One region of the Pseudomonas sp. Irchel s3a10 genome, then DNA from elsewhere that is predicted to be linked to it. Evidence: predicted binding sites of a transcription regulator. Region 1 holds the regulator's gene; the other holds the start of a gene.
The links. The regulator sigma-54, encoded in region 1, starts transcription at its own class of promoters, with help from an activator protein. The targets are predictions, from matches to a motif close to ANTGGCATNNANNTTGCTNT.

Region 1 (3,412 bases):
GACCTGATACAAGGCTTCGTTGCTCGGTGCGCTGCGCAGTTTTTCGCGCACTTCCTTGCGATCGAGCATGCTGGCGATCTGGCGCAGTAATTCCAGGTGGGCATCGGTGGCCGCTTCCGGGACCAGCAGAACAAACAGCAGGTCGACCGGTGCGCCGTCGATGGCATCGAAATCGATGGGGGCATCAAGGTGCATCAGCGCGCTGATAGGCGATTCGCAGCCTTTGAGGCGACAGTGGGGAATGGCGATACCGTTGCCGAAACCGGTGGAACCGAGTTTCTCACGGGCTACCAAGCTCTCGAAAACATCCTGCATGGCCAGATCCGGCACTTCTTTATGGATGAGGTTGGCAATCTGTTCGAGGGCTTTCTTTTTACTGCCGCCCGGCACGTTCACCAGGGAACGGCCGGGGGTCAGGATGCTTTCAAGTCGGATCATGGGTTGGGGGTGTTAACGACCGGTTGCGCCCTGAAGGAGGCTCTGGGTCTTTTCCTTATGCTTTTTGAGTTGGCGATCCAGCTTGTCGGTCAGTGAGTCGATCGCAGCGTACATGTCGGTATCTTCTGCGTTGGCGACCACTTCGCTGCCGGGTATATGCAAGGTGGCTTCGATTTTCTGCTTGAGCTTTTCGACACACATCGTGACCTGCACGTTGGTGATCTTGTCGAAATGGCGCTCCAATCGTTCGAGTTTCTCGTTGATGTAGGTGCGCAGAGGTTCGGTCACTTCCAGTTGGTGTCCACTGATGTTGACTTGCATACAGCTTCTCCTTCGTTGCCAGTGCATAAAGCGGCAGGCCGAAGAGCCTGCCACTGGAACGCTGTAACGTGGCTTACATCAACCGCTTGCGTTCGCTCGAAGGCGCGATCCCGAGGGATTCGCGGTACTTGGCGACGGTGCGGCGAGCCACCTGAATGCCTTGTGCCTCCAGTAAACCAGCGATCTTGCTGTCACTCAACGGCTTTTTCTGATTTTCCGCCGCAACCAGTTTTTTGATGATCGCGCGGATCGCCGTGGACGAGCATTCGCCGCCTTCGGAGGTGCTGACGTGGCTGGAGAAAAAGTATTTCAGTTCATAAATACCGCGCGGGGTATGCATGAATTTCTGGGTGGTGACCCGGGAAATCGTCGATTCGTGCATGCCGACCGCCTCGGCGATGTCATGCAGGACCAACGGCTTCATGGCTTCATCGCCATATTCCAGGAAGCCGCGCTGATGCTCGACAATCTGGGTGGCCACTTTCATCAGCGTTTCGTTGCGGCTTTGCAGGCTTTTGATGAACCAGCGCGCCTCTTGGAGCTGATTGCGCATGAAGGTGTTGTCGGCACTGGTGTCGGCGCGACGGACGAAACCGGCGTACTGCGCATTGACCCGCAGACGGGGCACCGACTCTTGGTTCAGCTCAACCAGCCAGCGCTCGTTGTCCTTGCGCACAATAACGTCGGGCACCACGTATTCGGCTTCGGTCGATTCGATCTGCGAGCCCGGGCGCGGATTGAGGCTTTGCACCAGTTCGATGACCTGGCGCAACTCGTCTTCCTTGAGCTTCATGCGCCGCATCAACTGGCTGTAGTCGCGACTGCCGAGCAGATCGATGTAATCGCTGACCAGACGTTTGGCTTCGTTGAGCCACGGGGTCTTGGCCGGGAGCTGACGCAGTTGCAGCAGCAGGCATTCGCCGAGGTTGCGCGCGCCGATGCCGGCGGGTTCAAACTGCTGGATGCGATGCAGAACGGCTTCGATCTCGTCCAGCTCGATGTCGAGCTCCGGATCAAAGGCGTCGAGAATTTCTTCTAGGGTTTCGTCGAGGTAGCCCTGATTGTTGATGCAATCGATCAGGGTCACGGCGATCAGGCGGTCGGTGTCGGACATCGGCGCCAGATTCAATTGCCATAGCAGATGACTTTGCAGGCTTTCCCCGGCGGAGGTGCGGGTGGTGAAGTCCCACTCGTCGTCATCGCTGCTGGGCAGGCTGCTGGCGCTGGTCTGGTAGACATCTTCCCAGGCGGTATCAACGGGCAGTTCGTTAGGAATGCGCTCGTTCCATTCGCCATCTTCCAGGTTGTCCACCGTCGGGGCGGCTTCCTGATAGGACGGTTCCTGAATGTCGGTGTTGGGTTTTTGTTCGGCGTTGTCGGCCAAAGGATCGGTATTGTCGAAGTCGTCGCCTTCTTCCTGGCGTTCGAGCATCGGATTGGATTCCAGGGCCTCCTGGATTTCCTGTTGCAGGTCCAGGGTCGACAATTGGAGCAGGCGGATGGCCTGTTGCAGCTGCGGTGTCATCGTCAGCTGCTGGCCCATTCTCAAGACTAGCGATGGTTTCATGGCAGGGGCTTAACACCTTATTCGCCGGCGCGCATGCGCCATCCACTACAGGGCGCCGGAGCGCCAAACTTAAGCAAATTATATGCCTGAAACTGTCGTGTTTGCCTAGAGCGCTGTAACAATAAAAGCGTATAAAAAATCAGCTTCAACGTTACAGCACCCGATCGGCTGGCCGAATGTGATCGCGCTTTAGAGGCGGAACTCGTGGCCCAGGTACACTTCCTTCACCAGATCGTTGGCAAGGATGGTCGCCGAATCGCCTTCAGCGATCAGTTGACCGTCGTTGACGATGTAGGCGGTCTCGCAGATATCCAGGGTCTCACGCACGTTGTGGTCGGTGATCAGTACACCGATGCCCTTGGCCTTGAGGTGGTGGATGATCTGCTTGATGTCGCCGACCGAGATCGGGTCGACACCGGCGAACGGTTCGTCGAGCAGGATGAATTTCGGTGCGGTCGCCAGGGCGCGGGCGATTTCCACCCGGCGGCGTTCACCACCGGACAGGCTCATGCCGAGGTTGTCGCGGATGTGGCTGATGTGGAACTCCTGCAACAGGCTTTCCAGTTCCTTGCGACGACCGGCCTTATCGAGTTCCGCGCGGGTTTCGAGGATGGCCATGATGTTATCGGCCACCGACAGTTTGCGGAAAATCGATGCTTCCTGCGGCAGATAGCCGATACCGGCCTTGGCACGGCCGTGCATCGGCTGATGGCTGACGTCCAGATCATCGATCAGTACTCGGCCCTGATCGGCCTGCACCAGGCCGACGATCATGTAGAAGCAGGTGGTCTTGCCCGCGCCGTTCGGGCCGAGCAGGCCAACGATCTGGCCGCTGTCGATCGACAGGCTGACGTCGCGCACAACCTGGCGGCTTTTATAGGCCTTGGCCAGGTGTTGAGCTTTCAGAGTTGCCATTACTGGGTTTTCTCGTCGGTTTTCTTCTTCGGCTGGATCACCATGTCGATACGCGGACGTGCTTCGGTGACTTTGCTACCGGTAGCGCGACCGGCACTGGCCAGCTTCTTCACCGTGTCATAGACGATTTTCTCGCCCTGAGTGGTGTTGTTGTCCTTGTCGACAACCTTG
Region 2 (3,412 bases), on a different contig from region 1:
CAATCGCGGGTTTTCGTAAAAAAATCGTTACGCTTTGACTGATATTGCGCATTTGCGGCGATTTGCAGGTTTGAAAAGGGCTATGGCTGTCACATAATCTTGACAACTATCTGCGCGCCTCGACAGAAAAATCGTGGCCCAACCCCCCTGTGGGAGCGGGCTTGCTCGCGAAAGCGGTGTATCAGCTGCATGAATGGCTACTGACACACCGCTTTCGCGAGCAAGCCCGCTCCCACAGGGATTGAGTTCAACCCCTCATCCTCGTCGGTCCTCTTTATATGCGTATCAAAGTCCACTGCCAGAACCGCATCGGCATCCTGCGCGACATCCTCAACTTGTTAGTGGAGTACGGGATCAACGTGGCGCGCGGTGAGGTCGGGGGTGAGCACGGCAATGCGATCTACCTGCACTGCCCGAACCTGATCAACATTCAGTTCCAGGCGCTGCGGCCGAAGTTCGAGGCGATTGCCGGGGTGTTTGGCGTCAAGCGCGTCGGGCTGATGCCCAGCGAGCGCCGGCACATGGAGTTGAACGCGTTGCTCGGCGCGCTGGAGTTCCCGGTGCTGTCGATCGACATGGGCGGCTCGATCGTCGCGGCCAACCGCGCGGCGGCGCAGTTGCTCGGGGTGCGGGTGGATGAGGTGCCGGGGATTCCACTGTCGCGCTACGCTGAGGATTTCGACCTGCCGGAACTGGTGCGCGCCAACAAATCGCGAATCAACGGCATGCGCGTCAAGGTCAAGGGCGACATCTTTCTCGCCGACATCGCGCCGCTGCAATCGGAGCACGACGACAGCGAAGCCATGGCCGGTGCGGTACTGACCTTGCACCGCGCCGACCGCGTCGGCGAGCGCATCTATAACGTGCGCAAGCAGGAGCTGCGCGGCTTCGACAGTATCTTTCAGAGCTCGAAAGTGATGGCCGCTGTCGTGCGTGAAGCGCGGCGCATGGCGCCGCTGGATGCGCCGCTATTGATCGAAGGCGAAACCGGCACCGGCAAAGAGTTGTTGGCCCGTGCCTGCCACCTCGCCAGCCCGCGCGGGCAGTCGCCGCTGATGGCGCTCAATTGCGCAGGGCTGCCGGAGTCGATGGCCGAGACCGAGCTGTTCGGCTACGGCCCCGGCGCGTTTGAAGGCGCGCGTGCCGAAGGCAAGCTCGGTCTGCTGGAGCTGACGGCGGGCGGCACGCTGTTTCTCGATGGCGTCGGTGAAATGAGCCCGCGCTTGCAAGTGAAGTTGCTGCGCTTTCTGCAGGACGGTTGCTTCCGCCGGGTCGGCAGCGACGAAGAGGTGTATCTGGACGTGCGGGTGATCTGCGCGACTCAGGTCGACTTGTCCGAGCTGTGTGCGCGTGGAGAATTTCGTCAGGATCTGTATCACCGCTTGAACGTGCTGTCGCTGCACATCCCGCCGCTGCGCGAATGCCTCGACGGTTTGACCCCGCTGGTGGAACACTTCCTTGATCAGGCCAGCCGCCAGATCGGTTGCTCGCTGCCGAAACTGGCGCCGGCGGCGATGGATCGCCTCAGTCATTACCACTGGCCGGGCAATGTGCGGCAACTGGAGAACGTGCTGTTTCAGGCGGTTTCGCTGTGTGATGGCGGCACGGTCAAGGTCGAACATATTCGCTTGCCGGACTACGGGGTGCGTCAGCCGCTTGGCGATTTCTCGCTGGAGGGCGGGCTGGACGAGATCGTTGGGCGCTTTGAAAAAGCGGTGCTGGAGCGGCTGTATTCCGAGCACCCGAGCAGTCGGCAACTGGGCAAACGGCTGGGGGTTTCGCATACCACCATTGCTAATAAGCTCCGTGAGTATGAGGTCGGTAAAGACCCCGAGAGTTAACAGCAACACTGTGGTGAAAAGAGCTTTTGTGGTGAGGGGATTCATCCCCGAAGGGTGGCGAAGCCGCCCCAAACCAGCGAATGCGGTTCGTCTGATACACCACCATGTATGGATTGGGGGCTGCTGCGCAGCCCATCGGGGATAAATCCCCTCACCACAGGTTCTTTTTCCATCTGCAAAAATCGGGATTGCCGCCAAGCGGCATAACACCGCCGGTTTTTCGACTTCGATACATTTCAGATTTCCCCGCAAAACCCCTCAAGTCCTTTGTTTACCGGGCCGCAAGCCGCCAGAAAAAAGTTGGTCTGCAAATTGCTTATGGCTCAGCAGTACAGCGGTGGGCGGCAAACGTCCGGCATGCAGAGGAAAGAGTGTGGACAAGTACCTTTATGTGGCAATGACCGGCGCCAGTCAGAACGCGCTGGCGCAAAAGGCCCATGCCAACAACCTGGCGAACATTTCCACCAATGGTTTTCAGCGCGACTTGGAGCAGGCGCGTTCGATGCCGGTGTTCGGTGACAGCTTTCCGGCGCGTGCGTTTGCCATGAGCGAACGGCCCGCCACCGACTTCACCGCCGGTTCGCTGGTACAGACCGGGCGTGACCTCGACGTGGCCGTGACCGGCAACGGCTTTATTGCCGTGCAGAACCCTAACGGTGGCGAAAGCTACGTGCGCACCGGCAGTCTCAACATCGACGCCCTCGGCGTATTGCGCGCCGGCAACGGCATGCCGGTACTTGGCAATGGCGGTCCGATCGCCGTGCCGCCGGAGCAGCAGGTCGAAGTCGGTGAAGACGGCACCATCAGTATTCGTGCGATGGGCGAAGGCCCGCGCGTCATGGCGGAAGTCGACCGGATCAAACTGGTCAACCCGGACATCAAGAACCTCAACAAAGGCCTCGATGGCTCGATCTACACCAAGGACGGCCAGCCGGCGCCGGCCGATGCCAACGTCAAACTGGTGTCGGGTTTCCTTGAGTCGAGCAACGTCAATGCCGTGGAAGAAATGACTTCGGTGCTGGCCCTGGCCAAGCAGTTCGAGTTGCACGTCAAGATGATGAACACCGCCAAAGACGACGACCAGGCCATGGCTCGGGTCTTGCAGATCAGCTAATTATCAGAACGTCGCGCCGTAAAACAGGCGCACGAGGAGAATCGAATGCTTCCGGCTCTATGGGTTGCCAAAACCGGTCTGTCCGCCCAGGACACCAACCTGACCACCATTTCCAACAACCTGGCGAACGTGTCGACCACGGGTTTCAAACGTGACCGTGCCGAGTTCCAGGACCTGCTGTATCAGATCAAGCGTCAGCCAGGCGCCCAGTCGACCCAGGACAGTGAACTGCCGTCGGGTCTGCAACTGGGTACCGGTGTGCGCATCGTCGGCACCCAGAAAAACTTCACCGCCGGCAGCCTGCAAACCACCGAGCAGCCGCTGGACATGGCCATCGACGGTCGCGGTTTCTTCCAGATCCTGCAGCCGGACGGCACCACGTCCTACACCCGTGACGGTACTTTCCACCTCGACTCCAACGGCCAGATCGTCAACGCCAGCGGTTTTGCCCTGGAGC

Region 2: a site for sigma-54 is predicted at 2,141-2,160, ahead of CKW11_RS21665 (flagellar basal body rod protein FlgF). Genes of this name have one in related genera too.

Annotation. Positions count from the first base shown of each region.
Region 1 is NZ_FYDR01000009.1:56,112-59,523, forward strand. Features, by position in the region: gene ptsN (PTS IIA-like nitrogen regulatory protein PtsN) at 1-438, opposite strand, end outside; gene hpf (ribosome hibernation-promoting factor, HPF/YfiA family) at 451-759, opposite strand; gene CKW11_RS22860 (RNA polymerase factor sigma-54) at 833-2,326, opposite strand; gene lptB (LPS export ABC transporter ATP-binding protein) at 2,516-3,241, opposite strand; gene lptA (lipopolysaccharide transport periplasmic protein LptA) at 3,241-3,412, opposite strand, start outside.
Region 2 is NZ_FYDR01000008.1:35,181-38,592, forward strand. Features, by position in the region: gene CKW11_RS21660 (sigma-54-dependent transcriptional regulator) at 279-1,841, shown strand; gene CKW11_RS21665 (flagellar basal body rod protein FlgF) at 2,215-2,955, shown strand; gene flgG (flagellar basal-body rod protein FlgG) at 3,001-3,412, shown strand, end outside.